DNA from 2 places in the Actinocorallia aurea genome. Region 2 is predicted to be linked to the other one. Evidence: riboswitches for the same ligand, from Rfam matches in the RefSeq annotation. Region 2 holds a riboswitch; the other holds the start of a gene.

Region 1 (14,977 bases), on a different contig from region 2:
GTCCAGCGATCGAACAGCTCGGGGAGCGCCCCCACGGTCGTGGCGACGACCGGCCGGTGGGTGGCCAGCGCGAGATGCGCGACCCCCGTGCGCACGGCCCTGCGGTAGGGCAGCACGACCGCGTCGGCGACCGCGAACCACGCGGCGACCTCGTCGTGCGGGACATGGCCCACGAACGCCACGCGCTCGTCCAGCCGCTCGCGCGTGACGAGGCGGCGCAGCCGGCGCAGGTACCTGCGGTCGCGCACCTCCGCGACGCGGGCCAGCCCCTCGCGCCGCCGCACGCCCCCGGCGACGGCCAGGCGCGCGTCGGCGCCGAGCAGGGAGACGGCCCGGACCAGGTCCTCCAGGCCCTTGTCGGGGTGGATGAAGCCGAAAGCGAGCAGCACGGGGTCGGCGCCGAACCCGTGCTTGCCGCGCAGCGCCTCGGCCGAGACGCCCGACCTGGCCGGCGGCACGCAGAGGTTCGGCACGACGGAGACCGGCACGGCGAGGCCGAGCGCGCCGAGCTGTCGCGCGGCGTCGCGCGAGTGCACGACGAGGCCGGTGCAGCGCGCGGTCACCCGCCGGTAGAGCGCCCGGCCGGCCCAGCGCAGCAGGCCGAGGTCGCGGCCGACGCCGTGCAGCGTCATGAGGACCGGGACGCGCTGGGCGGCGAGCGCGTCGAGCAGCCGCAGCAGCGCGCGGACGCGCCCGCCGTAGGCGCCCGCGGTGAACTGGACGTGGACGAGGTCGGGCCGGAAGCCGGTGAGGACGTCCTGCCCGAGGACCCCCACGACCTCCGCGGCCTGCTCCTCGCCGCGCGGCTCGCGCGCGGCGAGCACCGCGGTGCGGTGGCCCAGCCTGGCGACGGCGCGGGAGAGCACCCGCGTGTACTCGGCGATCTCGTCATGCGGCGCCCCGTAGGGACTGACGTAGAGCACCCTCATGCGCGTGGTCCGCGCAGACGGCGTGACATCGAGACCACCCCCGGCCGAAGAAGACCAAAGCCCGGATCGCAGCGTCGTCCACCACGTCACACGTCCCGAGCGCCCAGACCAACCCTAAACGGGTTGCCAATAGCGCACTTGGCATTCCAGACAATCGACGCACTTATCACCGAGCGACGAGGCATGCCGGATCCGTGAGCGCCCCGACCGGGCGTCGCCGGGGACGTCTCCGCTCCGCGGGCCGCCGACGACGCTCCAGGGCGCCGAAAAGCCCGTGACGGCAAGGCTCCGCGCGCGACCCGGCGCGATAGGCTCGGCGGCGTGGAGGACCCCCAGTGGACGCGACGGGATCCGGGAGTCACGAGCCGCGACGGGGCGCCGGGCCACGGCCGGTCGGGCACCGGCGGCACGGCTCCGCTGGTGCGGTTGCCGGGTGCGCTCGCCGAGCGGTTCGCGGTGGAGGACGAGCTGCCCGTCCAGGGGGCCGAGTCCGATCTGCTGCTGGTCCGTGAGGGCGCAGGGCGCTACGTCGTGAAGATCTACCGGCGCGGCTACCGTGCCGATCCGGCGGTCTGGGAGCAGCTCCCGCGGCTGCGCTCGCCCCATGTCGTGCGGGTCCTGGAGACCGGACATGCCGACGGACGCGACTACGAGATCATGGAGTACCTGCCGGAGGGGAACCTGCGGACGCTCGCGCGGGCCCGCCCGGTCGATCCCGCGGTCGTCGCCGGCCAGCTCGCCGAGGGGCTGCGCGTCCTGCACGAGGCGGGCATCGTGCACCGCGACCTGAAGCCGGAGAACGTGCTCGTGCGCGGCTCCGAACTCGTCATCACCGACTTCGGGCTGAGCCGTGTGCTGGAGCAGAGCGTCGTGTTCGCCTCCTCCTCGCGCACCCTCGCCTACGCCGCGCCCGAGTCGCTGTCGGGGCAGGTGTCCCCGGCCCGCGACTGGTGGTCGCTCGGCATGATCGTGCGCGAGATCGCCACGGGGCGGGCGCCGTTCGACGGGATGAGCGAGACCGTCGTCGTGGACCACCTGGCGACCCGACCGATCGAGAACGGCGACATCGGCGACCCGCGCCTGCGGCTGCTGTGCCGCGGCCTGCTCACCCGCGATCCGCGACGCCGCTGGGGCCATGTCGAGGTGGCCGCCTGGCTGCGCGGCGACGCTCCCGCGGTCCACGACGAACAGGCGCCGCCCCCGCCGCCGACGGCGACGCCCGCACCAGTACCTGCGCAGACCCGCGTCGCCCCTCCCCTGCCCGGCCGCCAAGAGGCCGAGGACTCTTACCGCGCCGAAGGGCGGCGCGCCCTCTGGGAACAGAAGGAGCAGGCGCGCAAGGCCGGCGCGGGGCGGGCAAGGCTCCGTGCCTTCTTGTGGACGCTCCCGGTGCTCGCCCTATGGCTCGGCGCATGTCTCCTGGCGGGCCTGTTCGACTCGGACGGCAGCACGGGCGGAGCCAACGTCCCCGTGGGGCTGCTGCTGTGCGGGGCGGTCGCGACCTGGGCCGTCTCGCTGGCCGTAGAGCTCGCGGTCGCCTCCCGGCAGGGCGGCGATTACCTGGTGAACGGACCCTGGGCGACGGCCTCCCGGCTCTCCGCGTTCGCCGGGCGGGGGCTGTCGAAGACGTCGCAGGGCATGTCGGCGATGTCGGCGCGCGCGCGGCAGGGCGGCCCGAGAGGCTGCGGCTACGTCCTCGCGGCCGTGCTCATCCCGGTGGTGGCGGTCTTCGCGCTGCTCCTCACGAGCCTCGGATTCGCCTGGGTGTTCCTGGCGCTGGCCATGGCGGTCTCCCCCGTGGTGCACATCATCACCGGGGGGATCCGGACATACCGGTGGCGGGAGGCGAACTCCGCCCGTCGCGCGGAAGTCATAGGAGACTGACCGGGGGCCCGCGCGGGTCCGTCCCAGGAAGAGGTTCGGTACATGAGCAGTGGCGTGGAGGCCGAGATCGCGCTGGACGCGGCGGTCATCGCGAGCCTCGGCGCGAACCGGCTCCTCGGCGCGGGCGCCGGGGCCGCGGCGCACGGCGCGGCGGTCTTCGCGGCGCTCGCCGAGCGGAAGGCGGGCGCGCGTGCCGAGGCGCTCGCCGAACTGGAACGGTACGAGCGGGCGCTGCGCGAGGCGGTCGACCGCAACGCGCGGATCCGCGCCCTGCGCGACATGGTGCGCGCCGCGGCGCGCGCGCACGCCGAGCAGGTGTCCTTGCCCGTGCCCGAGGAACTCGACCTGAGCGGCGTCCCTTACGACGAGGTCGTCACCTGGTGCGCGGCGGTCGACACCGCGCTGGACGAGGCGGAGGCCGCCCTTTCCGCGAAGCTCGCCGAGCTCGTCACCGCGGAGGTCACCGCGGGGGCGAGCGCGCCGCGCGACCGGGCCGCGGATCTGGCACGGGTGCTCACGAGGCTGCTTCCGGACGCGTCCGACGCCGATCGCGCACGGGTCAGGGAGGCCGCCGAGCGCGTCGCGGGGGCGTCCTCCGACGGCGAGGCCGAAGGACTGCTCAGCGAGGTGAGGCTGCGCGTCCAGCAGGCGAACGAGCACACCCGCGAAGAGCGCGCGCGCTTGAGGCTGTGGGCTGAGGAGCAGGAGCGCCTCGCGCAGGCCGAGGCCGAGCGCCGCTACGTCCTGGAGAGCGTCACCCGGGCGTTCGAAGACCTCGGCTACCAGGTCGACACCGGCTTCGAGACCCGGACCGCGGTGGACGGGAATCTCGTCCTCACTCGCGGCGAGTGGCCCGACCAGGCCGTCAGGATGCGTCTGGAGGACGGCACCCTGCGCGCGAAGATGCTGCGCACCCGGCCTCTGGAGAGCGAGGACGACCGCAGGCGCGACGCGGAACGCGAGCGGCAGTGGTGCGCGGAGTTCGAGGCCGCCCAGGCGAGGCTCGCGGCCGAAGGCCTGGGCATGGCCGTGACCTGGCGCCTGGAGCCCGGCGCGGAGGAGCTTCCCGTGACGGAGGAGTCGGGGCAGCAGGCCCGACGCAAGCAGCACAAGCCGAAGGAACGCCGACTTGAGTACTGAGCAGCCGACGCTGGGCGGACGCCTCATGGGCTGGCCGCCGTTCATCCGCGAACTCGACGCCACGCTGTCGGTGCACTCGCAGTACGTGCTGGCGGGCAACCTCTACGACAGTTTCCTCTTCCCCAACGGCGGCGGCGAGATAGCCCTGCTGCCGCTGCGGGAGCTGCTGTGGGAGGCGCTCCAGCCGAGCGGCATCTCCTGCCTGATCATCTACGACCCCGTCGACGGCCTGCGCCTCCACCCGGACGACGAGGACGCGGCCGCCGCCGCGAAGAGGCTCCTCGGCAAGTGGGACCCCAAGCCGTCGCTCGAAGGGCTCACGAAGCACCTGGCGGCCCTGGCCCGCCCCGACGAGCAGGTGCGCGCCGCTTTCGTCATCGAGGGCGCCTCGCGGATCGCGGCCTCGGCCACCGACCTCCAGCCCGCCGAGCGCGACTTCTTCCGGTTCTGCGAGAAGCTCGCGCGCACCGCGCGCCCGGTGCGGGTGCCCGGCATCCGGCCCAAGCCGTTCTACAACCCGATCATCTGGCTGGCCGAGCGGCCCGGCGACCTCCCCGCTTGGCTGGTCGGCGGCAACGACGCGGTCCGCGAGATCTCGCTGCCCCGCCCGCACCTGGGCGACCGGCAGCAGACCGCCCGCCTTCTGGCCCGCGCCTTCGCCGCCGACCCTTCGACGGACCGGGCCGCGGCCGACGCGTGCGACGCGTTCGCCGAGCAGGCCGACGGGCTCACCCTCCAGTCGATGATCGAGATCACCCGGCTGGCCAAGGAGCAGAACGTCGACCTGTACGGGCTGCCCGACGCGGTCCGCACCTACAAGCTCGGCGTCCTGGACAACCCCTGGTCCCGCGGCCACCTGCGCAAACGCGTCCTGGACGGGGAGCGGAAGGTCCCCGAACGGGTCCTGGGGCAGCCTCAGGCCGTCACCAAGACCCTCGACATCCTCAAGCGGGCGGTCCTCGGGCTGTCCGGCGCGCAGGCCACCAAGTCGGGCTCACGCCCGCGCGGGGTGCTCTTCTTCGCCGGACCGACCGGCACCGGCAAGACCGAGCTGGCCAAGGCCATCACCTCGCTGGTGTTCGGCGACGACTCGGCCTACCTGCGGTTCGACATGTCGGAGTTCTCCGCCGAGCAGGCCGGCGACCGGCTGATCGGCTCGCCCCCCGGCTACGTCGGGCACGAGGCGGGCGGCGAGCTGACCAACGCCGTCCGGGAGGACCCCTTCCGGGTGATCCTCTTCGACGAGATCGAGAAGGCCCATCCGCGGATCCTCGACAAGTTCCTGCAGATCCTCGAGGACGGGCGGCTCACCGACGGACGCGGCCACACCGTCCACTTCTCGGAGTCGATCCTCATCTTCACCTCCAACCTGGGCTCCTCCAAGGTGATCCCGGGGCTCGGGTACGCCGAGATCGAGCACCGGATCAAGGCGGCGATCTCCGACCACTTCACGTCGGTCCTGAACCGGCCGGAACTGCTGAACCGGCTCGGCGACAACGTCATCGTCTTCAACTTCATCGCCGCCGAGGCCGCCTCCAAGATCTTCGACCTCCAGTTGGAGAACATCTGCCGGCGCGTCACCGACGAGCACCGGGTCTCCCTCGCCGTGAAGTCCGAGGTGCTCGGCACGCTGCGCGGGTGGTGCACCGCCGAGCTGGACAAGGGCGGCCGCGGCATCGGCATGGCCCTGGAGGCGCACTTCGTCAACCCGCTCGCGCGCGCCCTGTTCGAGCGCGAGCTCACCCCGGGCGAGCGCATCACCGTGACCGGGATCAGGCGGGCGGGCAGCATCGTCGAACTCGACATCGAGTCCGCCTCCTCCGACACGCCCGACTCCGACCTGCCCGACGCCGACACGCCCGGGGCCGACACGCCCGGGGCCGACACGCCCGGGGCGCACGCACCCGGCACGGACGAGCCGCTCGGCTCGCGGGGCGCGGCCGAGTGAGCGGCGAAGGGGCGGGCGGCCAGGAATCCGGCGTCCGTCGACCCGGCGGCGGGGCCGGGGGCGACGGCGACGTCCCGATCAGGCTCGCCAAGGTGCACCACCCGGTGACCGCGCTCGGCCCCGGCACCCGGGCGGGGATCTGGTTCCAGGGCTGCACCCTCGCTTGCCCGGGCTGCCTGTCCACCGACACGTGGCCCGCCGACGACGGCAGGGTGGTTCCGGTCTCCGCCGTGCTCGACTGGCTGGCCGGGCTGCCGCCCGTCGACGGCGTCACGATCTCCGGCGGGGAGCCGTTCCAGCAGCCGGGAGCGCTCGCGGCGCTGCTGCGCGAGATCCACGTGTGGCGTGGGTCACGAGAGTTCGACATCCTCCTTTATTCCGGATATGTAAGCTCACGGTTGTCCCGCGACCCGGAGTCGCGGAACATCCTGGACCTGTGCGACGCTGTGGTCGCAGGGCCATACGTGGAACGGCTCGACGACGGCTCCCCACTGCGGGGGTCGGCGAACCAGACGCTCGTCCCGCTGACTGCCCTCGGCAGGAAACGGTACGAACACGAGGGACACGACGGGCGGCGCATGCAGGTGTGCGTCGAGGACGGTGCGGAAGGACGGCGGGTGTACTACATCGGCATCCCGCGCCGAGGCGACATGGATCGTCTGAGCGCGGTGCTGGACGGGGCCGGGGTACGAGCCGGGGAGGCGTCATGGAGACTCTGACCTGCGAGGTCTGCCAGACCCCGCACAACCCGGGCGATCTGATCTGCCTGACGTGCGGGAACAACCTCACCCGCGGGCGGCGCCGCCGTCCGCAGCAGCCCGCCGACTCCTACGGGCAGCCGCAACCGGGCTACGGGCAGCCCCAGGGCGGGCAGGACCCCTACGCGCAGCCCCAGCCGGGCTACGGCCAGCCGCAAGGCGGCCAGGATCCTTATGCACAGCCCCAGCAGGGCTACGGGCAGCCCCAGCAGGGCGGCTACGGCAACCAGGACCCCTACGCGCAGCCCCAGCAGCAGCCAGGCGGCTACGGGCAGCCGCAGGGCGGGCAGGACCCTTACGCGCAGCCTCAGCCGGGCTACGGGCAGCAGCCCGGCGGACAGGACCCCTACGGAGCACCCCAGCCGGGCTACGGGCAGCCGCCGGCCGGGCAGGACCCCTACGCGCAGCCCCCGCAGCAGGGCGCGCAGGACCCTTACGGCCAGCCCCAGCCGCAGGGCGGCCAGGATCCGTACGGCCAGCCCCAGCCGCAAGGCGGGCAGGACCCTTACGCACAGCCGCAGCAGCAGGGCGGCTACGGGCAGCAGCAGCCGCAGCCGGGCTACGCCCAGGGCGGGCAGGACCCTTACGCGCAGCCCCAGCCGGGCTACGGGCAGCAGCCCGGCGGACAGGACCCCTACGGAGCACCCCAGCCGGGCTACGGGCAGCCGCCGGCCGGGCAGGACCCCTACGCGCAGCCCCAACAGGGCTACGGACAGCAGCAGCCGGGGGGATACGGCCAGCCGCAAGGCGGCCAGGATCCTTACGGGCAGCCGCAACCGGGCTACGGCCAGCCGCCGGCGGGGCAGGACCCCTACGGAGCGCCCCAGCCTGGCTACGGCCAGCCGCAGCCAGGCGGATACGGCCAGCCGCAGGACCCGTACGGCCAGCGGCGCGGCCCCTTGGACCCGCCGCCCGCCAGGGACGGCACCCTCGTCCCGCCGGAGCACCGGCAGCAGGGCGTTCCCGGCGGCGACAGCACCGCGGCCATGTGCCCGCACTGCGAGAGCGTGCTGGTCAACCCGGCCGCGACCCAGTGCAACGTCTGCCTGAAGCCGCTGCGGCCGGGCGGAGGCGGCCCGACCCTGCGGCTCGCCTTCCCGACGGGCGAGTTGAAGGTCACCATGGGCCAGCAGCTCATCCTCGGCCGCGACGCGGGCCAGTCCCCCGCCGCGTCCACCTTCACCCAGTACGACAACGTCTCGCGCAAGCACGCCACGGTCTGGCTCGACCCGTCCGGCGTCGCCAAGGTGCGGGACGAGCGCTCCACCAACGGCACGTTCGTCAACGGCGAACGGCTGTCCCCGGGCGTCGAGGCGTTCCTCCAGGACGGCGACTCGCTGCGCCTGGCCGCGGACGTCACCGGCACCGTGCACCTGGCCTGACGCGAAGGAGGCGGGCCGGCCGCGGCCGGCCCGCCCTCCCGCAAAGATCGCGGACCCATAACCGGTTGTTCGTATCCATCAAAACGTCACACGCCTTTTGTACGATCACGCCATCGTGAGCGGAGGCGATTTCCCAGTGCGTCGCAGCATCCTCACAGCCCTGGCCGTCATGGTCGCGGTGCTGTCCCCCATCCAGGCCTCGGCCCGTGCCGAGGACCCCCCTTTGACGTCGGCCAAGGTCACCCTCACCGCCGACGCCAGGACCGTCGCCAAGGGCACCCCGGTGACCCTCAGCGGCACGGTCCAGGGCAAGGCCCTCGACGGCGCGTTCCTGCCCCTGGCCGATCGCGAGGTGACCATCGAGGACGGCGGCGACGAGCAGCTCACCGCCACCACGGACGCCAAGGGCGCCTTCAGCAAGGTCGTCACCCCACAGGCGACCACCGGCTGGGCGGCGTCCGTCACGGTCGACGGCGAGAAGTACAACAGCAACCTGGTGGTCGTGAAGGTCCTGGCCAAGGCGCTGCTGTTCGACTTCGAGATCACGCACGACGCGCGCCGGCAGGTCACCGCCTCAGCCCGCTTCAAGCTCCCCTCGGGCCCTGCCGCGGACGACGGGAACGCGGTCCAACTGCAGTTCTCCGCCGACGGCAAGGAGACCTGGCGCACCGTGCGGACACTGCGTCCCGACCATGAGGACCGCGTGTCCGCGTCCTTCCGGCAGGAGACGCCGGGCTGGTGGCGGATCTACTTCCCCGGCACCAAGGAGTACGCCCCGGCCTCCACCAGGGTCATCAAGGCCTGGCGGTGGTCGACCTCCGTCACCGGGCTCAAGGCGTCCCCGCGCAAGCTCAAGGTCGGCAAGAAGATCACCATGACGGGCACGCTCCGGCGCTTCACCGCGAAGAGCAGGAAGAAGGCGGTCCCCTTCGCCGGCCAGAAGGTCGCCGTCATCTTCAAGTGCCGCAAGGGCGACACCTGGTACACCGCGGTCACCGGCAAGACGTCCAAGAAGGGCACCTTCACCCTGAAGCCCAAGACCTGGTGCGACGCCAACTACCAGGTCGTCTTCGACGGCTCCGGCGACACCTTCCGCGCCTACTCCAAGTCCATCAAGATCGACACCACCGGCAAGCCCCTGCTGTAGCGCCCGCGCACGAAAGCCCGCTCCGAGGTCGCGGAGCGGGCTCACGGCCTGTCTTCCCGGCCTCAGTCCCGAGGCAGGTCTCCCGCCGTCCACGGCAACCACTCGTCCGTGGGCAGGGTGACGCCGAAGTGCTCGGGGAGCGTCACCGGCTTGCCGAAGTCCCAGGACTCCTCTTCGAGGTAGGCCCCGGTGGACGAGTCCGGCACCGAGTAGAGCATGGTCCTGGCCACGTTCGGGTCCCGGTCAACGACCAGGTAGTAGGGCACCTCGGCGCGGGCGTAGCCCGCCCACTTCGACCGCTGCGCGGCACCCGCACGCACCCTGCGGTCCCGCGCCGCGTTGGAGGGCGAGGTCACCTCGACCGCCATCTCGATCTGGTCGGCCACCAGAAGCCGCACACCCGAGTGCAGCGCCTCGTCGTAAACCTGCGCGTCCATGACGACGAGGTCCAGGATGTACCCTTCGCCGACTCCGACGAGGTCCACCCCTCCTCCGGACTGCCACTTCCAGGGCAATTCGCCGTCGACCCCCCGGGCTACGCTGAAGAAGTGGGCGATGGTACCCACGATGTGGTTGTGCCCGAACCCCGGTGCACGCGACAAGACGATCTCCCCACCGATGATCTCGACTCGGAAGTCCTCGGGAAGGTGGAGGTAGTTCTCCAACTCCCCTCCGACCCAGAGGCTGTACGGGGTGTCGGGCAGCACGAGGGGGTGTTCTTTGAGAACTACTTTCGTCACTTTCTGCGCCTTTCCCTGCACGGTCAGCTCCGGTCTCAGCGTAGGGAACGTCCACCACCAGGGTAGGCGGAATCATGCAGAAGGACCCGGCCTTTTCGCAGGTCAGACCGGGTCCTTCAGGGGTGATTCGGGTGTTTCGCGTCAGGCGCGCTTGGCGCGGGCGGCGGTGCGCTCGCGCTCCTTGGTGTCGAGGATGACCTTGCGGAGCCGGACGGCGGTCGGGGTGATCTCGACGCACTCGTCGTCCCGGATGAACTCCAGGGCGGCTTCCATGGAGAGCTTCTTCGGCGGGACGAGGCGGTCGAACTCCTCGGCCGTGGAAGACCGGATGTTGGTCTTCTGCTTCTCCTTGGTGATGTTGATGCTCATGTCGTCGGCGCGCGAGTTCTCGCCGACGATCATGCCTTCGTAGACCTCCTGGGTGGGGTCGACGAACAGGGTGCCGCGCTCCTGGATGTTGAACATCGAGTAGGTGGTCGCGACGCCCGCGCGGTCGGAGACCAGCGAGCCGGTCGGGCGGGTGCGCAGCTCGCCGAACCAGGGCTCGTACTTCTCGAAGACCTGGTGGGCGATGCCGGTGCCGCGGGTGTCGGTGAGGAACTCGGTGCGGAACCCGATGAGGCCGCGCGCGGGCACCAGGAACTCCATCCGGATCCAGCCGGTGCCGTGGTTGGTCATGTGCTCCATGCGGCCCTTGCGGACGGCCAGGAGCTGCGTGACGGCGCCGAGGTACTCCTCGGGGATGTCGACGGTGAGGCGCTCGACGGGCTCGTGCAGCTTGCCGTCGATCTGCTTGGTGACGACGCGGGGCTTGCCGAGGGTCAGCTCGTAGCCTTCGCGGCGCATGGTCTCGACCAGAATGGCCAGCGCCAGCTCGCCGCGGCCCTGGACCTCCCAGGCGTCGGGGCGCTCGGTCGGCAGGACGCGCAGGGACACGTTGCCGACGAGCTCGCGGTCGAGGCGGTCCTTGACGAGGCGGGCGGTGACCTTGGTGCCCTTCTCGCGGCCCGCCAGCGGGCCGGTGTTGGTGCCGAGCAGCATGGAGATCGCGGGCTCGTCGACGGTGATGAGGGGCAGCGCGCGCGGGTCCTCGGGGTCGGCGAGGGTCTCGCCGATCATGATCTCCTGGATGCCGGCGATCGCGATGATGTCGCCGGGGCCGGCCGACTCGGCGGGCTTGCGCTCCAGCGCCTCGGTCATCATCAGCTCGGAGATCTTGACCCGCTCGACGGTGCCGTCGCCCTTGCACCAGGCGACCTGCTGGCCCTTCTTGATGGTGCCGTTATAGACGCGGCACAGGGCGATGCGGCCGAGGTAGCTGGACGCGTCCAGGTTGGTGACCTGCGCCTGGAAGGGGGCGTCGGGGTCGTAGGACGGAGCCGGGATGGTCTCGCGGATGACGTCGAACAGCGGCTCGAGGTCCTCGTTCTCCGGCATCTCGCCGTTGCCCGGCTTGGTCAGGCTGGCGCGGCCGGCGCGGCCGGAGGCGTAGACGATCGGGAAGTCGATCTGCTCCTCGGTGGCCTCGAGGTCCATGAACAGCTCGTAGACCTCGTCGATGACCTCGGCGATCCGGGCGTCGGGCCGGTCGACCTTGTTGATGACGAGGATCACCGGCATCTTGGCGGCCAGCGCCTTGCGCAGCACGAACCGGGTCTGCGGCAGCGGGCCCTCGGAGGCGTCCACGAGCAGCACGACGCCGTCGACCATGGACAGGCCGCGCTCGACCTCGCCGCCGAAGTCGGCGTGGCCGGGGGTGTCGATGATGTTCAGCAGAAGGTCACCGTGGCGCACCGCGGTGTTCTTCGCCAGGATCGTGATGCCCTTCTCGCGCTCGAGGTCATTGGAGTCCATGACCCGGTCGTCGACGGACTGGTTGTCGCGGAAGGCGCCGGACTGCCAGAGCATGGCGTCGACCAGCGTGGTCTTTCCGTGGTCGACGTGGGCGACGATGGCGACGTTGCGCAGGTCGTCACGGGTGGCGATGGGCATGAAGGCACGCTCGGTTTCGTGTCGGATTCGCCGCGTGGAAGAAGATCGGATGCCTCACGAGCCGGCGGCGGCAGAAAGCTGTACTCCACGATTCTAGTGGGTTCCGGCCGGTGCCTCGCGGGCCGCCCTTCCCGGCCGCGGCCTTGACTGCCGCTTTTAGCGCTATTTGTCACGATTTGACGTCTTTCGTAGGCTTCGGCGCGTGCCGAGTCCCCGCGCCCCGCGGGGAGCCGGGGACCCATGTGTTTCCCCCGGGGTGAATCCGCTCCCCCAGCGGTAGGGCGTCCTCCAGCCCGAACCCGTCAGCTAACCCGGTAGGCCGCCGAGAGGAGAGACCCCCATGAAGGGTGCCCGATTCACCCTGGCCGCCGCGGTGCTCGCCGGTGCCACGGCGCCGCTGCTGCTCGCGCCGGCCGCCCAGGCCGCGCCGACCCCGCAGGGCCCCGGCGCCGACACCCTGCAGAAGCGCCTGGACGGCCTCGAAGGCCACGTCCGGCGGCTCGACAAGGAACTGGCCGCCGAGCAGAAGGCCGTGCTCACCGCCCAGAACGCGGCGTTCGCGGCGGCGGCCGAGGCCGACCTGCGCACTGCCGAGCACCAGGACCTCGCCGACCAGGTCGCGGCGGAGCCGCCGCCCGTCAACCTGCTCCAGGCCGCGTTCCTGCGGATCACCGGCTCGCCCGCCGACGAGCTGAAGGAGCGCAGGGACGCCGCGGCCCGCGTCGCGGCCGACGCCGCCGGGGCCGCCGAGACCGCGCGGGCCCGCCTCCAGCAGACCGTCGACAGGGTCGAGGCGACCCGGGGCGAGCGCGCGACGACGACCGCGCGGATCACCACGGTCAAGGCCGACCTGCGCGACGCCTACACCTACCAGGGCGTCACCGTGTGGGGCGGCGACACCGCCGCCGTCGCCACCCGCGCCGCCCTCGACCAGCTCGGCGACCCGTACGTCTGGGCCGCCGCGGGACCCGACTCCTTCGACTGCTCAGGGCTCGTCATCTGGGCTTACGCGCAGGCAGGGAGGCCCGGACTGCCGCACTTCACCGGCGCACTCTACGACCAGGGCACGAAGATCTCGAAGTCGCAGCTCAGGCCCGGCGACCTCGTGTTCTTCAACCCGAGCCGCAGCCATGTCGGCATCTACATCGGCGCAGGCAAGTTCGTGCAGGCGCCCTCGTCCGGAGATGTAGTGAAGATCACACCCCTGGCCGACCGCAGCGACTTCAACGGAGCCGTGCGGATCTAGGCGGAGGCGTCAGGCGCGATCGGTCTCGCGCAGCAGGAGCGGGCGGACGGCGTCGACCACCGGGAGGTCGCCGGGCAACCAGGCGACGTCGTCCAGCTCGTCCGGCGCCAGCCAGCGGAGCGCCGAGTGCTCCAGCGCCACCGGACGGCCCGCGATCAACCGCGCCGTCCACACCCGCAGCACGCCCGCCGCGCCGATCGGCCAGTCGCCCCCGATCCGCGCGACGAGCTTGACCGTCACCGCGAGTTCCTCGCGGCACTCGCGGACCAGCGCCGCCTCGTCGGACTCGCCGGGATCGACCTTCCCGCCGGGCAGCTCCCAGCCGCCTGCCAGGGATGACGGGGCGGCCCGCTGCGCCGCGAGCAGCCTCCCGTTCTCGATGATCGCCGCCCCGACCACGACCTGGGCGCCTCGCTCAGCCAATCGGATCCTCCTCAGCCGGTCGACCTCAGACGGCGGGCCGCCCGCAGCACTTCTTGTACTTGGCCCCCGACCCGCACCAGCACGCGTCGTTGCGTTCCGGCGGCCACGGGATCAGTTCCCCCTCCGGGGTGAAGATGCGCGCGGAGAGATCGGCCCGCATGCCCCGCTCGATCTCCAGCGTGTCCGTCCCCGGGTGGACGAAGCGGGGCCCCGTGGGCAGCCGCTTGCCCGGCACCGTGTGCTCGGTCTGCGGCAGGTACGCCCCGACGACCGCCTCCAGCTGGGCGTCGGCACCGCCCAGCCGGCGGAAGTGGCCGCGCAGCACCAGCACCAGATCCGGATCCCAGCCCTCGACCACACCGCGGCTGAGGTCCTCGGCCAGCCAGTGGACCGCGGTCGCCCGGTCGCCGAGGTCGTTCGCGAGCACCAGGGTGTTCATCAGCCCTTCGAGCGGCTCCACCTGCCCGCGCAGCTGCACCAGCAGATCCCGCGCCGTCTCGGCGTCGCCGTTCAGCGCGTGCAGGTGCGCGATCGCGCCGAGCTCCTCCAGGCGCGCCGACTCGTCGGCCTCGATCAGCCGGTAGGCCGCGGCGATCGCCTCCTCGTAGCGGCGCAGCGACGTGAGCTGGTCGATCAGCTCGTCGAGATACTCCGGGACCGCCTCGTCGCCCTTGGCGCGCGGGTCGTCGAGCGCGCGCAGCAGAAGGTCGACGACCGCCTCGGGGCCGCCCACCTCGGCGGCCTCCTCCAGGGCGTCGTCCAGGTCCAGCGGGTGGAAGAGTTCATCGGACAGCACCCGCCCAGTCTGCCAGAGCCCGCCGCGGAACCCGGTCCGCGGCGGGCCGCCCTAGCCGAGCGCCGCGATCTGCGCGATGACCTGGTCGTTGGCCAGCGGCCGGGTGAAGCCGACGAGCGTGGACACCCGGTAGGGGAACACGCCGATGGCCGGACTGCACTTGGTGCAGCGCGCGACGATCATCTTGTTCTCGCCGATCACCATGCCGACGTGGCCCGGCCGGCCAGGCGCGTTGTTCGGACCCGAGGAGAAGAACACCAGATCGCCCGGCTGCTCCTCGCCGTCCTTGATCCGCTCGCCGAACGGCCACTGGTCGAACGTGACGCGCGGGATCGTCAGGCCCGCCTCCTTGTAGGCCATCTGGACCAGGCCCGAGCAGTCGTAGCCGTCCGGGCCGGTGCCGCCCCAGATGTAGGGCTTGCCGCGCTGGGCCAGGGCGAAGTCGATGATCGTCTGGACGAGTTCGTCGGCGTAGGCGGGCAGGCCCTCGGTGTCCTTGCAGTCCGGCAGCGCCGCGTTCTGGACGACCTGGAACTGCCCCGCCGCGTACTTGTCCGCCCAGTCCAGGACGAGGTCCACGTAGTCCCAGCTG
Region 2 (14,977 bases):
CATGCCGGCGATGACGACGGCCGCGCAGATCCCCAGCAAGAAGGTCGTCGCGCCGTTCGACGACGAGGAGAACATCACCGCGGTCGCCGAGTACATCCAGTCCCTGGGTGGCGGCCCGGGTGTCCCCGCCGTGCCCGAGGGTGGCGACGTCGCGCTGGGCGGGAAGCTCTTCCGCACCAACTGCGCGCAGTGCCACAACTTCACCGGCCAGGGCGGCGCCCTGACCGAGGGCAAGTACGCGCCGGACCTGCTGGAGACCACGCCGACCCAGATCTACGAGGCGATGCTCACCGGCCCGCAGGCCATGCCCGTCTTCAACGACACGACCCTCACGCCGGCGGACAAGGCCGCGATCATCGCGTTCCTTGAGACCGTCCGCGAGGAGCCCAACCCCGGCGGCCACGGACTCGGCCGCATGGGCCCGGTCTCCGAGGGCCTCGCCGGCTGGGTGGTCGGTATCGGCCTGCTCGTCTTCGCGTCCATCTGGATCACCGCCAAGAAGCCGAAGAAGCTGAAGAAGTCATGAGCGACGAAACCAACGAGAATCCCGCGCCAGAGCGCGTGATCGGCACCCCGGCCGCGGCTCCGGCCGGCAAGGCCCTGGTCGCCGACGACGAGGTCGGACCCGTCGAGGCCGGCTACGAGCTCGACGAGCGCAAGGCCAAGAAGGCCGAGCGCATCGTCGCGACGCTTTTCCTGCTCGCCTTCGCCGCGAGCGTCGGCTTCATGGTCTACTTCATCGGCTGGAGCGGCCGCGACGGCGGGATGCACGGCATCCACCGCGCGCAGGAGTCGAACCTCTGGCTCGGCGGCCTGATGACGCTGGCGTTCCTGGCCCTGGCCGCGGGCGTCACCGTCTGGTTCCGGCGGCTGATGACCAGCGTGCCGATCGAGCAGGAGCGCCACGACCTCGCCACCGACGAGGCCACCCGCGCGTCCTTCGCCCGCGACTTCCAGCAGGGCGCGGCCGACAGCGGGTTCGTCAAGCGCCCGCTCGTGCGCCGCACGCTCCTGCTGGCCGCCGCGCCGCTGGGCCTCGCGCCGCTGTTCCTGCTGCGCGACCTCGGTCCGCTGCCGGAGAAGCGCCTGCGCAGCACCTGGTGGGGCGAGGCGGTGGAGAAGGCCAAGGGCGAGGGCAAGAAGGGCGTCCGGATCGTCGTCGACGGCACCAACGCCCCGCTCAAGGCCTCGGACTTCAACTCGCCCGGCGGCATGATCACCGTGCTGCCGGAGGGCATCCACGAGAACGGCGAGGAGTCGCTGACCCTCATCGCGAAGGCGTCGACGATCCTCGTCAACATCGAGCCCGACCTCATCAAGCCGGTCAAGGGCCGCGAGAACTGGACCGTCAACGGGATCATCGCGTACTCCAAGATCTGCACGCACGTCGGCTGCCCCGCGGCCCTGTACGAGCAGACCACGCACCGCATCCTGTGCCCGTGCCACCAGTCGACGTTCGACGCGACCGACGGCGCGAAGGTCGTCTTCGGCCCGGCCGCCCGTCCGCTGCCCCAGCTGCCGCTCGCGGTCGACGACGAGGGCTACCTCATCGCGACGGGTGACTACCCCGAGCCCATCGGGCCTAGCTTCTGGGAGCGTGGCTGACCATGGCAGACGAGACCCTGCCCAAGGCGGTCGCGGGACCGCTGAACTTCGTGGACGACCGGCTCGGCACGGTCGGCTTCATGAAGCGGAACGTCAAGAAGGTCTTTCCGGACCACTGGTCGTTCCTGCTGGGCGAGATCGCCCTGTACTCGTTCATCATCCTGCTGCTGAGCGGCACCTTCCTCACGCTCTGGTTCAAGCCGAGCATGCTGGAAGTGCACTACGACGGCTCCTACGAGCCGCTGCACGGGGTGCTGATGTCCGAGGCGTACGCCTCGACGCTGCACATCACGTTCGACGTGCGCGGCGGTCTGCTCATGCGGCAGATCCACCACTGGGCGGCCATCCTGTTCATGGCCTCCCTCATGGTGCACATGCTCCGCGTGTTCTTCACCGGCGCGTACCGCAAGCCGCGTGAGATCAACTGGCTGATCGGCCTCGGCCTGTTCACGCTGGGCATGCTCGAAGGCCTCTTCGGCTACTCGCTGCCGGACGACCTGCTGTCCGGCACGGGTCTGCGCATCACCCAGGGTGTGCTCGAGGCGATCCCGATCGTCGGCACGTACGGGTACATGTTCCTGTTCGGCGGGGAGTTCCCCGGCGTGGACATCATCCCGCGCATGTTCACCCTGCACATCCTGCTGATCCCGGGCATCATCCTCGCCCTGGTGACGGCGCACATGATGATCATGTGGCACCAGAAGCACACCCAGATGCCGGGCACCGGCGGCACCGAGACCAAGGTGACGGGCTACCCGTTCTACCCGGTCTTCATGGCCAAGGCCGGCGCGTACTTCCTGTACACCTTCGGCATCATCGCCCTGCTCGGCACGTTCGCCCAGATCAACCCGATCTGGCTGTTCGGCCCGTACGACCCGTCGGCCATCTCGGCCGCCTCGCAGCCCGACTTCTACATGGGTCTGCTGGAAGGTTCGCTGCGGCTCATGCCGAACTGGGAGATCACCGCCTGGGGCCACACGCTGAGCCTCAACGTGCTCATCCCGGCGCTGGTGCCGCTCGGCATCGTGTTCACCGGAGCGGGCATCTGGCCGTGGCTGGAGCGCTGGGTGACCGGCGACCACCGGTACCACCACGTCAACGACCGCCCGCGCAACGCCCCCACCCGCACCGGCCTCGGTGTCGCGATGGTCGCGTTCTACGGCATCCTGTGGCTGGCCGGCGCCAACGACGTGCTGGCCGAGAAGTTCCACCTGTCGCTGTACGCGACGACCTGGTTCTTCCGGTTCTTCGTCTTCATCGGCCCGGTCCTCGCGTTCATCATCACCAAGCGCCTCTGCCTGGGCCTCCAGCGCAGCGACGCCGCGACGATGGCGCACGGCTACGAGTCCGGCACCATCGTGATGAGCCCGGACGGCGAGTTCTCCGAGCTGCACAAGGAGCCCGCGAACTCCGAGAAGGCCAAGATGCTGTCCAAGGAGGAGCCGAAGGCCCCGCTGCCCGCGGTCGACGCCAACGGCGTCCCCGCCAAGGGCACCAAGGGCCCGATCGGCCACCTCAGGACCCGCCTGGCCATGTGGTACAACGGCGACTCCGTCCCCGTCGAGGGCGACGGCGACCCGCACTCCCACGGTCATGACGAGCAGCACAAGGAGCTGACTCACTAGACCCGGTTGCCACACAGCCGAAAAAAGGGCCCGCCACCCCGCAGGGGGTGGCGGGCCCTTTTCGCTGGGCCTGGCAGGTCGAGTTCAGTCCGGCAGACCGAGGGAGAAGACGGACTCCAGGTCGTGGCGGGAGTAGGTGCGGAAGGCGATGTGGGTGTCGGTGTGGACGACGCCCGGGATCTTGTTGAGGCGGCCGGGGATGACCTCGGCCAGTTCGTCGTGGTGGCGCACGCGGACCATGGCCAGCAGGTCGTGGTCGCCGGTGATCGAGTACACCTCGCTGACCCCGTCGAGTTTCACGATGGCCTCGGCGACCTCGTTGATCTGGTCCACTTCCGTCTGGATGAGCACGATGGCGGTAATCAAGGGGCCTCCTCCTTTAGTCCGGTTCCTCCCAGGTTACGAGGGGAACGGAGGAGAGGAGATCACGGGCTAGCGGCGGGACGCCAGTGCGGCGCCTCTGGCGATGACGCCGGGGCGGCGGGCGAGGAGGCCCAGCAGGGCTCCGGCGGCGAAGCCGTAGATGTGCGCGACGTAGGCCACGTCGTCGGCGGCGCCGAGGCTGAGCCACTGGAGCACGAAGAACTGGCCGAGCAGGACCCAGGCGGGGAGCCGGAACGGCAGGAAGCCGCTGACCAGCGCGATCGTGCGCGAGCGCGGGTGGATCACCAGGTGGGAGCCGAGGACCCCGGCGATGGCCCCGGATGCCCCGATGAGGGGGGTCTCCGAGCCGGGCTGGGTGATCGCGTACCCGTAGACGGCGGCGAGGCCGCAGGCCAGGTAGAAGAGCAGGAAGCGGATCCTGCCGAGCCTGTCCTCGGTGGCCTGGCCGAAGACGAACAGGTAGATCATGTTGCCGAGCAGGTGCAGCCAGCCGCTGTGCAGGAACATCGAGCTGAAGGCCGACAGCAGAGGGATCTTGGCGTAGGACCGCGCGCCGCATTCGTGGATCACCTCGGCCGGCAGCGGGATCGCCTCGTCCGAGGTCAGCTCCCGCGGGATGGCCCCGAACTCGTGGATGAACACCGACTGCGCGCAGCTCAGGGACAGCGCGTCGGCGTTGTCGTTGCCGAAGACCGCCATCGGCGTCAGCAGGAAGACCACGAAGTTCGCCGCGATCAGGGCATAGGTGACGAGCGGGACCCGCCTGGTGGGCTGGTTGTCATACAGGGGAATCGCCACGTCGGCCAGCGTAGGGCTTCGGGTCCCCGTAGGCACCGTCGATCCACGCCCGCAGTCCTTCCGCGCCGCCGACCGGGCAGGCCCACACCCCCGTCACCTCGACCAGCCGGACCCCCGGGGACTCCAGCCAGCGCAGGACGCACTCCATCTCCTCGGGGGCCGCAGCGAAGCGCTGAGGGCCTTGCAGGACGGTCTCCGCGGTCGCCACGCACGCGTCGACGTAGGGCCGGTAGCGGGGTGCTCCGGGCGGGATGGCGCCGGTGGCGGCCAGCCGTCCCAGACGGACGACCGCGAGCTCCCAACCGCCCGACGGCTCCGGGCGCGCCGCGACCAGCTCCGGGCACGCCGCGAGGGAGGCGAACCGCTGCGCCCGCCAGGCGGCCCGCAGGAAGGCCGCGAGCCGGTCCCGCCAGGCGCCTGCCTCCTCGTAGCGCAGCTCGCCCGCCAGTCTGTCGATCCTGCCGCGGGCGGCCCGGACGACGGGGCCGGCGGCGCCCGTCATCGCGCCGCGGGCCAGCGCGACGTGCCCCGCGTAGGCCTCGGGGCTCTCGCGGCCGTCGCAGGGGGAGCCGCAGCGGCCGAGATCGGCGAGCGCGCAGGTGTGCGTCTTGCCCGCGGCGATCCGGCGCTCGGTCAGCGGCTGGTTGCACTGGCGCAGCGGCGCCGTCTCGTGCAGGGCGGTCTTCGCCTCCTCGGCCGACCCGGCGGACGGGAAGGGCCCGAGGTAGGCGGCCTCGTCCGCCCGGCACTCGCGGACGACGGACAGCCGTGGGAAGGCCTCGTCGGTGAGCTTCAGCCAGACGGCCCGCTCGGGGAACTTCGAGCGGCGGTTGTAGCGCGGCTTGTGCTCGGCGATCAGGCGCAGCTCCCTGACCTCGGCCTCCAGCGCGGTGGGGCAGGCGATGGTGCGCACCCGCTCGGCGATCCCGACCATCTCCCGGACGCGCCCGCGGGTCTCGCTCGCGGTGAAGTACGACCGGACGCGGGTGCGCAGGTCGCCGCTCTTGCCGATGTAGAGGATCTCCCCGGAGGCGTCCTCGAAGAGGTAGACGCCGGGCCCGGACGGGACGCCGTCGGCGAGGTGCCGCTTCGCCTGCTGCTCCTTGGTGGGCGCCTTGGCGAAGGCCTTGGCCTCCTCCAGGCTGGCGACGCCGAAGGCGCCGAGCCGCTCCAGCAGCCCGTGCAGGACGTCGACGGTGGCGCGGGCGTCGGCCAGCGCGCGGTGGTTGGGGGTGGTGGCGGCCCGGAAGAAGCGGGCGAGGGTGCCGAGCTTGCGGTTCGGCACCTCGTCGCGGGTGAGGACGCGGCGGGCCAGATCGGCGGTGTCCAGGACGGGGAAGGCGGGCCAGGCGTACCCGTGACGGGCGCAGGCGGCCTTGAGGAAGCCCACGTCGAAGGGCGCGTTGTGGGCGACCAGGACGGTGCCGCGGGCGAACTCCAGGAAGGAGGCGAGGACTTCGGGCACCCGGGGGGCGCCGACGACCATCTGCTGGGTGATCCCGGTGAGCACGGAGATGAAGGGCGGAATGGGCAGCCCGCAGTCAACGAGGGTGCCCAGCTCCCCGACGACCTGCCCGCCCTTGACCTTGACCGCGCCGATCTCGGTGATGCCGCACTCGTCGGCGGAGCCTCCGGTGGTCTCCAGGTCGACGACGGTGAAGGTGACCTCGGCCAGTGGGGTGCCGAGGTCGTCGAGTGTGCCTTGAACGCCTTGCATGGTCGGCACCGTAGGGGCCGCGTGTGACAAAATCTGCACAGACCGAAAGGAGCGGGACCATCACTTCGGACGAGAGCCTCAGCGGGCCGCTGCCCGAGGCGGTGCGCCGCCGCGTGGTGGACGCCGCCGCCGAAGTGCTGGCCGCGCTGCCCGCCGAGGACGTCCCGGTGCCGCTCCGGCGGATCGTGAAGTTCCGGCCGAAGGCCAGAGCCCGCGAGGGCGGCTCGGTCATCGCCAAGCAGCTCGACGCCGACGCGGCGTTCCGCGCCCGGGTGGGCGATCGCCTCCGGGAGTCCGAGCCGGAGCTGGCCGAGGCCCTGGAGCGGGGGGAGCGCCCCGAAGGTGCCGACGCCGTCCGGGTCGCCGCCGCGGCCTACCTGCTCCGCCCGGGAGGGTGGCCGGCGCACGTCGAGGCGGCCAGGGCCGAGCTGGTCCGCGCCGCCGAGGACGCCCGCGAGTCCCAGGCCGTCCAGGAGGCGGAGACGATGCGGGACCGGCTGGAGGAGGCCCGGGCGGCCCACGCGGCCGAGACGGGCGGGCTGAGGGCCGAGCTGAAGACCGCCAGGGCCGAGGTGGCCGATCTTCGCCGCAAGCTCGGCGAGGAGCGCAGGACCGCCCGCGAGGCGATCGAGCGCACGGCGGAGCTGGACGCCGCGCGGAGGGCCGACCGGGAGGAGTCCGCGGCCGCGCTCGGCGCGCTGGAGCGGGAGCTGAAGGCGCTGAAGACGAAGCTGGCGTCGTCGGAGGCGGCCCTGGAGTCCCACCGCAAGGCCGCGCGCGAAGGGCGCAGCATCGAGGACGTCAGGCTGCGGCTGCTGTTGGACACGCTGGTCGACGCCGCGCAGGGCGTGCGGCGCGAGCTGAACCTCCCGTCGGTGATCTCCCGGCCCGCCGACCTCGTAGCGGGCGCGGCGGAGGCGGGGACCCCGCATGGCAGGTCCCTCGCCGAGAGCGACGCGCAGCTCTTCCAGGAGCTGCTGATGGCGCCGCGGGCCCATCTGATCGTCGACGGCTACAACGTCACCAAGACGGGATACGGCGAGCTGCCGCTGGCCGATCAGCGCGCCCGGCTGATCAGCGGCCTCGGCGGGCTGTACTCCCAGACGCACGCGGAGATCACCGCGGTGTTCGACGGCGCCCAGGTCGAGGGGCATGTCGCGGTGCAGGCGCCGCGCGGGGTCCGGGTGCTGTTCAGCAGGCCCGGCCAGATCGCCGACGAGCTGATCGCCGAACTCGTCCAGGCCGAGCCGCCGGGCCGGGTGTTCGTCGTGGTTTCGTCCGACCAGGAGGTCGCGGCGTCGGCGCGGCGCGCGGGCGGCCGGGCGGCGACGTCGGGTCTGCTGCTCAAGCGGCTCGGGCGCTTCTGACCGCCTGCCTCCGGGAGTTTCAGGGCGGGTTCCGACCGCCGATTCCGGGCACTGAGCTGCCTTGACGTGGGCGCTGTCCCGCTAAACCCGTCAAGCGTGAGAAAAGCGTGAAATAGCGGCGTTCCGGTTGTGAGGGGGCCCCTTCGGCACTAGGGTCAAGCGCTGACAAACCAGTGCAAGAAGGGGCGTTTCCGCTGTGGCTGTAGACACTCCGAAGTTCCGCAGCCTGGCCGTCGCGTGCCTGGCCGCAGCCCTCGTCTGGAGTGTCCCCGGCGCCGCCCAGGCCGAGCCGAGCAAGGCCGAGGCCCAGAAGAAGCTGGACAAGCTCAACGAGCAGGTCGAGAAGCTCGTCGACAAGTACAACGGCCTGGAAGGCGACCTCAAGATCGCCCAGCGCAAGCTCACCTCCGCCAAGAAGGCCGCCTCCCGCGAGAAGAAGGCCTTCGACTCGGCGCGCGAGGGCATCGTGGCGATGGCCGCCGACGCCTACAAGACCGGCGACATCAGCGACATCTCCTCGCTGCTGTCCTCCGGCGACCCCCAGGACGTCCTCGACCAGGTGTCGATCTTCTCCCACGTGAGCAACCAGCGCGGCGACAAGATCAAGGACTTCCTCGCCTCCACGCAGCGGATGGAGCGCGAGAAGGGCAACGCCCAGGACGCCTTCGACAAGGTCAACGCCAAGGTCAAGGACATCAAGGACCAGAAGGCGGTGATCGACAAGGCCATCAAGAAGCAGCAGGACCTCGTCGAGAGCCTCGGCGGCGACACCACCACGAGCGGCCCCGTCGGCGGCACCTACACCGGCCCCGCCAGCGGCCCCGCCCGCACCGCCCTGGACTACGCCTACGCCCAGCTCGGCAAGCCCTACATCTACGGCGGCACCGGCCCCACGGGCTACGACTGCTCCGGTCTGACCTCCAAGTCGTGGGCCGCCGCCGGAGTGGCGATCCCCCGCACCGCCGCCTCGCAGTACAACTACACCGCGAGCAAGCGGGTCTCCCGCGAGAACCTCCAGCCGGGCGACCTGATCTTCTTCAGCGGCCTCGGCCACGTCGGCATGTACGTCGGCGGCGGCAAGATGATCCACGCGCCCCGCACGGGCAAGAACGTGGAGATCGTCTCCATTACCTCCGGCTACTACTACGACCGCTTCGTCGGCGGCGGCCGGCCGTAGCCCGAGCCGTCCAGGCGGCCCCGCGCAACACCACGGCAACACCCCGGAAACGCCCGATATGGCCTGTTTCTCGGGTCCCGGAAGGCTCACCGGTCCGGTGAGACCTGTGTCACCCTCGGGCAAAAGCCCGCTTCACCAGGGCATACCTGGGCGTGGTCATCTTTGCGGGCCATTTGCCTTTCGCTGTTTCTTTGGTACCTTCGAGTTGAAGGCGGCGTTATCCGAACGTTGCCGACCGGTGGCCTCACCCAGCGGCCACCCGTGGTACACCCGCCGACCAGCCTGATCCGAGAGCCGGTGTCTAGGACGACACCCGCGCCGCGCAGTGAAGCGTAGGACAGAGCGATCTGAGCCCTTTTGAAGGGCGTCGGCGTCACCGACAACCCAACCCGCAGTCGCGCGGTCGTGCGGCGGTATCCCAATCCGCCCTCCCGGGCCCCATCACGCCCGGAGACCGCGACGGCTAACGCCGAGTCCGCGTACGCGCGGAGCCGGGGACCCAACCCGCAGGCACCCCGAACCACCCCCAAAGGGTTCGAGCCATGCCCGCGGCGGGGTTAATCGGCCGGGCCGCTCCATCAAGCGGCAGGCCGTAGGGCACTTCTCCACTTCCGCCCGCACCCGACAGCTAACCCGGTAGGCGTCAGGAAGAAGGAGATTCCCCTGTCTCGCACCCTTGGCACTCGCCTGCCCTCGAACCGGCGTGTGCGGCTGGCCTCCGGCCTGCTCGCCACCTCGGTCCTCGTCCCGGGAGCCCTCATAGCGGTTCCCGCGCAGGCCGCCGCGGCCGAAACGACGGCCACGACGCAGAAGGCCACCAAGAAGAAAAAGAAGGCCTGGTCCGAGCGCAAGAAGACCGCGCAGAAGGCCCTGGCCTGGGCGAAGAGGAAGAAGGGCAAGCCGTACGTCTACGGCGCGGCGGGCCCGAACTCCTTCGACTGCTCCGGTCTCGTGGGCTACGTCTACCGCAAGGCGGGCGTGAAGCTACCGAGGACGACCACGTCGATCTACGCGCACTTCAAGCGGAAGATCAAGTGGAAGGACCTCTACCCGGGAGACCTCGTCTTCTTCTACGGAGGCCGCAGCCACGTCGGCATCATCTCCAAGGTGTCCGGCAACAAGGTGTGGATGATCCACTCTCCCCGCACCGGTGACCACGTCCGTCAGGTACTGCTCGACAGCTACCGCAAGAAGAACTTCAACGGAGCCGTGCGCCCCTACTAGGCGTGCGGACCCACGGCGGAGGTTCCCGCAAGACCCTCCGGGATCTCCGCCGCGCACCTCATTCAGTCAATGCACGCGGGATTGGCCCCCAGAAGTCATGGGGGCCGTCCTCCCGCCGAGTCCGCGCCCAGCGCGGAGCCGGGGACCCACTCGCCGATCAGCGATCGGCACGGGGTGAATCGGTGGCTCGCCACCGTAGGGCTATTCCAGGCCCGAATCCGTCAGCTAACCCGGTAGGCGGCATGGAAACAGGAGTTGAAGCAAAGCTATGTCCGGTCGTCACGCCAAGCAGACTGCCCTGACCCTCAAGCTCGCCGGTGGCGTCATCGCCGCAAGCCTCCTCGGTGGCACCTTCGGTGCCGCGGCCCACGCCAACACCGTGGAAGAGAACACCAAGACCAACGCCGAGATCACCGCGTCCGCGCTGAACCTCGCCGGCCTCGGCGCCGTCAACAAGGGCGGCCTGTCGGCCATCCAGGTCAAGCTGGACGGCAAGACCAAGGCCCACTCCAGCACCGCTTCCGAGGACGCCTCCGCCGACGCCTCCTCCGACGAGGCCAAGCGCGACACCGAGGAGAAGCAGGCCATCGCGGGCGTCACCGCCGAGGAGTTCGTCGCCGAGGCCAAGTCCCAGGTGGGCCAGGCCGAGGACTCCAGCGGCGAGACCAAGTTCAGCGAGTGGTACTCCAAGACCGACCGCGCCGCCGAGACCGTCGAGCGCGACGGCGGCAGCCGCGCCGGCTACCTGGACGCCGAATGGTGCAACATGTTCGTCTCCTGGGTCGCCGAGCAGACCGGCATGGAGGACACCGTCGGACAGGACGCCTGGACCGTCGCGCACGCGAAGTGGTTCAAGGAGGAAGGCCGCTGGGGCACCACCCCGAAGGCGGGCGCCATCGTCTTCTTCAACTGGAGCGGTGAGAAGGGCCTCGACGACATCCAGCACGTCGGCATCGTCGACCACGTCGACGACGACGGCACCATCCACACCGTCGAGGGCAACACCGGCAACGAGGTCCAGCAGAAGGTCCGCTCCGCCGACCAGATCGTCGGCTACGGCTACCCGGACTACAAGAGCTGACGGACCGGCCACTGACGCCGATCAGCGCGAAGGCCCCGGAGCCTCGGAATCCGGGCGCGGTCATAGGATCGCTGCCCATGGAGTCCGACGCCCCGGGGCCTTCCCATGTCCGCAGCCGCCGCGCGGTGCTGCGCGCGGGGGCGCTGGCGGGCGCGGGGCTGCTCGCGGGCTGCCGCGCCGCGCAGACCCCCGCCCCCGCCGCGACGGGCCCGGCGCCCGAGGCGGTGAAGTCCCTGCTCGCAGCCCGTGCCGCGGCGGTCCCGGCCAAGGACAAGGCGGCGTTCCTGGCCACCGTGGATCCTGCCGAACCGGGGTTCCTCGCCCGTCAGGAGGAGCTGTTCGACGTGCTCGCCGGGCTGCCCCTGGCCGTCTGGCGGGAGGACCTGGAGTCCTTCGACGGGAGCCTCGCGACGCTCCGGACCTCCCACTCCTACCAGGGCTTCGACACCGCCCAGGCGGTGCGCACCGCCTACCTGCGGGTGGGCCCGTCCGGGATCACCGGGGACGGCGGCGACGGGCACGCCGACGATCCGCAGATCTGGTCGCGCGGGCGGGTCCGGGCCGTTCAGGGCGAGTCCTGCCTCGTGGTGGGGGAGGGGCCGCTCGACCAGGTGGCGGCCGGGCTCGACCGGGCCGCCCCCGCGGTCACCGCGGTCGTCGGGAAGGGCTGGGCGCGCAGGGCGATCGCGCTGGTGCCGGTCGACGGCGAGCACGCCCGCGTCCTCGCCGGCGACCGCGACCTCGCCGAGATCGCCGCGCTGGCCGCGGCCCCGCCGAACGCCGACGGCAGCACGCCGCCGGCCCGCATCCTGGTCTCGCCCGAAGCCTGGCCCCGCCTCAGCGCGCTGGGCCGCAGGGTCGTCCTCACCCACGAGCTCACCCACATCGCGGCCGACGCCGCCTCCGACACCACCACGCCGCTGTGGCTGGTCGAGGGGTTCGCGGACTACGTCGGATACCTGGGCGCCGGGGCCACGGACCGGGAGGCGGCCGTGGAGCTGGCACGCGAGGTGGAAGCCGGAGACCTGCCCAGCGCGCTCCCCGGCAAGGACGCCTTCGGCGGCTCCTCGCCCCGGCTCAGCCAGGCATACCAGGAGTCCTGGCTAGCCTGCCGCATGATCGCCGAGACCTACGGGCAGGCCAAGCTCGTCGCCCTCTACCGCGCCGCCCGGGACCGCCCGGAGAAGGAGGCCCTGCGCGACGTGCTCGGCACCGCCGACATCGTCCCCGCCTGGCGCGACTACCTGACGGCCCGCCTCGGCTGACCGTGCCGGACCCGCCGCCGGGCGGTACGGGCGGTTCCGCGGCATCGCGGGGTTGCTGGCATTGTGGGGGCTGCGATGAAGAGTCTCATAGTGACCAACGACTTCCCGCCCCGGGCGGGCGGTATCCAGCAGTTCGTCCACCAGCTCGCGCTGCGCAGGCCCGAGGGCTCGGTGGTGGTCTACGCCCCCCGGTGGAAGGGCGACCGCGCGTTCGACGCGGCGCAGCCGTTCCCGATCGTGCGCCACCCCACGTCGCTGATGCTGCCGGAGCCGTCGGTGCTGCGGCGTGCCCGCGACATCGCGCGCGCCGAGGGCTGCGACTCGGTGGTGTTCGGGGCCGCCGCTCCGCTCGGCCTCCTCGCGCCCGCGCTGCGCCGGACGGGGATAGGCCGGGCCGTCGGGATCACGCACGGCCACGAGGCCGCGTGGGCGCAGCTGCCCGCCGCGCGGAGCCTGCTGCGCAGGATCGGCGACGGCCTCGACGTGCTCACCTACCTCGGCGACTACACCCGGTCCCGCATGTCCGAGGCCCTGTCGCCGCAGGCCGCCGCCCGGCTGACGCGGCTGGCCCCGGGCGTCGACGAGACGGTCTTCCGGGCCGGGGCGGGCGGCGCGGACGTGCGCAAGCGGCACGGGCTCGACGGCCGCCCGGTGGCGGTGTGCGTGTCGCGGCTGGTGCCCCGCAAGGGCCAGGACACCCTCATCCGGGTCTGGCCCGCGGTCCGCGCCCGGGTGCCGGACGCGGCCCTGCTGCTCGTCGGCGGCGGTCCCCACCGGGCCGAGCTGGAGCGCCTGGTCGACGAGGCGGGGGTGCGCGACTCGGTGGTGTTCACCGGCGCGGTGCCGTGGCGGGAGCTGCCCGCCCACTACGACGCGGGCGACGTCTTCGCGATGCCGTGCCGCACCCGCCGCGGCGGCCTCGACGTCGAGGGCCTCGGCATCGTCTACCTGGAGGCCTCCGCGACAGGCCTCCCCGTCGTGGCCGGCGACTCCGGCGGCGCTCCCGACGCAGTCCTGAAGGGCGAGACCGGCCTAGTGGCCCCCGGCCGTTCCCCCGGCGCGGTCGCCGACGCGGTCGCGACCCTCCTGTCCGACCCCGAAAAGGCCCGCGCCATGGGCCAGCGAGGCCGCACCTGGGTAGAGCGCGAATGGACCTGGTCCCGCCAGTCCGAAAGATTCAGCGCCATCCTGGACACCTGACCAAAAGACCAGTTCACACCCGCCAGAAGCCAGCTAAAACCCACCAAAAAAGCAGTTTCCACGCCCGCCCAAAGGCGGCGCCCCCGAACGGTTCCCGGGAGCGCCGCCAGGCGCGGCCACCCACGATCGAAACACCCACGAACAGGCCCGGAGGCCGGCAGCCCAGGGATCTCAAGCGCCCGATCACCGCGACGCCGAAGGCGGCGCCAATATCAACGCCCCTGGCCGCGGCGCAACGGGAGGGACTTCTTGGCCGTGCCGTGCCTTCCGGTCTTGGCCTGGGCTTGTTGGCGGGCCTTGTTGCGGGCGGAGCGGCGGCGGTCGTTCTGGGTGCCCTCTTCGATCTCATTGCGTGATAGCCGGGCCATCGCTGGTCAACCCCCTCTACGGACGGTCACAGAAACCATCCATCGGTTGACAATCAGTATTTAGGGGGTTGAACCAGGACGGAACCGGTGAAAGGTAGATCTACCGGTAGATCTCCTCGATCACCGGGGCGAAGGCGCTGACGACCAGGTGGCGCTTCACCTTGAGCGACGGGGTCAGGTAGTCGTTCTCCACCGTGAAGTCCTCGTCGAGGATCTTGAACTTCTTGATCTGCTCGGCGTGCGAGACCGAGAGGTTCGCCGACTCGACCGCCTTGGCGATCTCCGCGATGACCTTGGGCTCCTCGGCCAGCTCCGCGATCGACTTGCCGGCCAGTCCGTTGGCGGCCTGCCACGGCTCGACCGCCTCGGGGTCGAGGGTCACCAGGGCCGCGACGAACCGCTGGCCCTCGCCGACCACCAGGCACTGGCTGACCAGCGGGTGCGCCCGGACGCGGTCCTCCAGCGGGGCCGGGGCGACGTTCTTGCCGCCCGCGGTCACCAGGATCTCCTTCTTGCGCCCGGTGATCGACAGGAAGCCGTCGGAGTCGAGCGCGCCGAGGTCGCCGGTGTGGAACCAGCCGTCCTCGATCGCGTCCTTGGTGGCCTGCTCGTTGTTCCAGTAGCCGGCCAGGACGCCGATGCCTCGGGCGAGCACCTCGCCGTCCTCGCCGATCCGGATCGACGTGCCGGGCACGGGCCGCCCGACCGAGCCGATCTTGAGGTGGCGCGGGGTGTTCACCGACAGGGGCGCGGTGGTCTCGGTGAGGCCGTAGCCCTCCAGGATGGTGATCCCGACGCCGCGGAAGAAATGGCCGAGCCGCTCGCCGAGGGCCGCGCCGCCCGACACCGCGTGGGTGACGTTGCCGCCGACCGCCTCGCGGAGCTTGCCGTAGACGAGCTTGTCGAAGACCGTGTGCTTGACCTTGAGGCCGAAGCCGGGGCCGCCCGGGGCGTCCAGCGCCTTGCTGTAGGCGATGGAGGTCTCGGCGGCCTTGGCGAAGATCTTGCCCTTGCCGCCGGCGATCGCCTTCTGCTCGGCGCCGTTGTAGACCTTCTCGAACACGCGCGGGACGGCGAGCAGGAAGCTCGGCTTGAAGGAGCCGAGGTCGTCCAGGAGGTGCTTGATGTCGGGGCTGTGGCCGAGCACGACACCGGACTCGATCACC

Evidence for each region. Region 2 has a riboswitch for cyclic di-AMP ahead of ACYVOM_RS34815 (C40 family peptidase). Riboswitches for the same ligand answer to the same signal wherever they lie in the genome.
Region 1: linked by a shared signal. The riboswitch ahead of ACYVOM_RS04045 (C40 family peptidase) and the one ahead of ACYVOM_RS34815 (C40 family peptidase) in region 2 are both predicted to bind cyclic di-AMP.

Annotation. Positions count from the first base shown of each region.
Region 1 is NZ_BAAGPQ010000002.1:815,535-830,511, forward strand. It holds gene ACYVOM_RS04000 (glycosyltransferase) at 1-929, opposite strand, end outside; gene ACYVOM_RS04005 (protein kinase domain-containing protein) at 1,251-2,813, shown strand; gene ACYVOM_RS04010 (coiled-coil domain-containing protein) at 2,856-3,953, shown strand; gene ACYVOM_RS04015 (AAA family ATPase) at 3,943-5,901, shown strand; gene ACYVOM_RS04020 (4Fe-4S single cluster domain-containing protein) at 5,898-6,620, shown strand; gene ACYVOM_RS04025 (FHA domain-containing protein) at 6,608-8,041, shown strand; gene ACYVOM_RS04030 (hypothetical protein) at 8,178-9,188, shown strand; gene ACYVOM_RS04035 (Uma2 family endonuclease) at 9,251-9,928, opposite strand; gene typA (translational GTPase TypA) at 10,070-11,920, opposite strand; cyclic di-AMP (ydaO/yuaA leader) riboswitch at 12,114-12,256, shown strand; gene ACYVOM_RS04045 (C40 family peptidase) at 12,261-13,166, shown strand; gene ACYVOM_RS04050 ((deoxy)nucleoside triphosphate pyrophosphohydrolase) at 13,176-13,589, opposite strand; gene ACYVOM_RS04055 (SEC-C domain-containing protein) at 13,615-14,385, opposite strand; gene ACYVOM_RS04060 (C40 family peptidase) at 14,437-14,977, opposite strand, start outside.
Region 2 is NZ_BAAGPQ010000032.1:8,131-23,107, reverse strand. It holds gene qcrC (cytochrome bc1 complex diheme cytochrome c subunit) at 1-526, shown strand, start outside; gene qcrA (cytochrome bc1 complex Rieske iron-sulfur subunit) at 523-1,605, shown strand; gene qcrB (cytochrome bc1 complex cytochrome b subunit) at 1,608-3,230, shown strand; gene ACYVOM_RS34840 (Lrp/AsnC family transcriptional regulator) at 3,315-3,596, opposite strand; gene ACYVOM_RS34835 (rhomboid family intramembrane serine protease) at 3,663-4,412, opposite strand; gene ACYVOM_RS34830 (DEDD exonuclease domain-containing protein) at 4,393-6,129, opposite strand; gene ACYVOM_RS34825 (NYN domain-containing protein) at 6,153-7,496, shown strand; gene ACYVOM_RS34820 (C40 family peptidase) at 7,693-8,673, shown strand; cyclic di-AMP (ydaO/yuaA leader) riboswitch at 9,131-9,332, shown strand; gene ACYVOM_RS34815 (C40 family peptidase) at 9,379-9,897, shown strand; cyclic di-AMP (ydaO/yuaA leader) riboswitch at 10,001-10,154, shown strand; gene ACYVOM_RS34810 (CHAP domain-containing protein) at 10,166-10,978, shown strand; gene ACYVOM_RS34805 (hypothetical protein) at 11,056-12,243, shown strand; gene ACYVOM_RS34800 (glycosyltransferase family 4 protein) at 12,319-13,443, shown strand; gene ACYVOM_RS34795 (hypothetical protein) at 13,656-13,811, opposite strand; gene ACYVOM_RS34790 (AMP-dependent synthetase/ligase) at 13,912-14,977, opposite strand, start outside.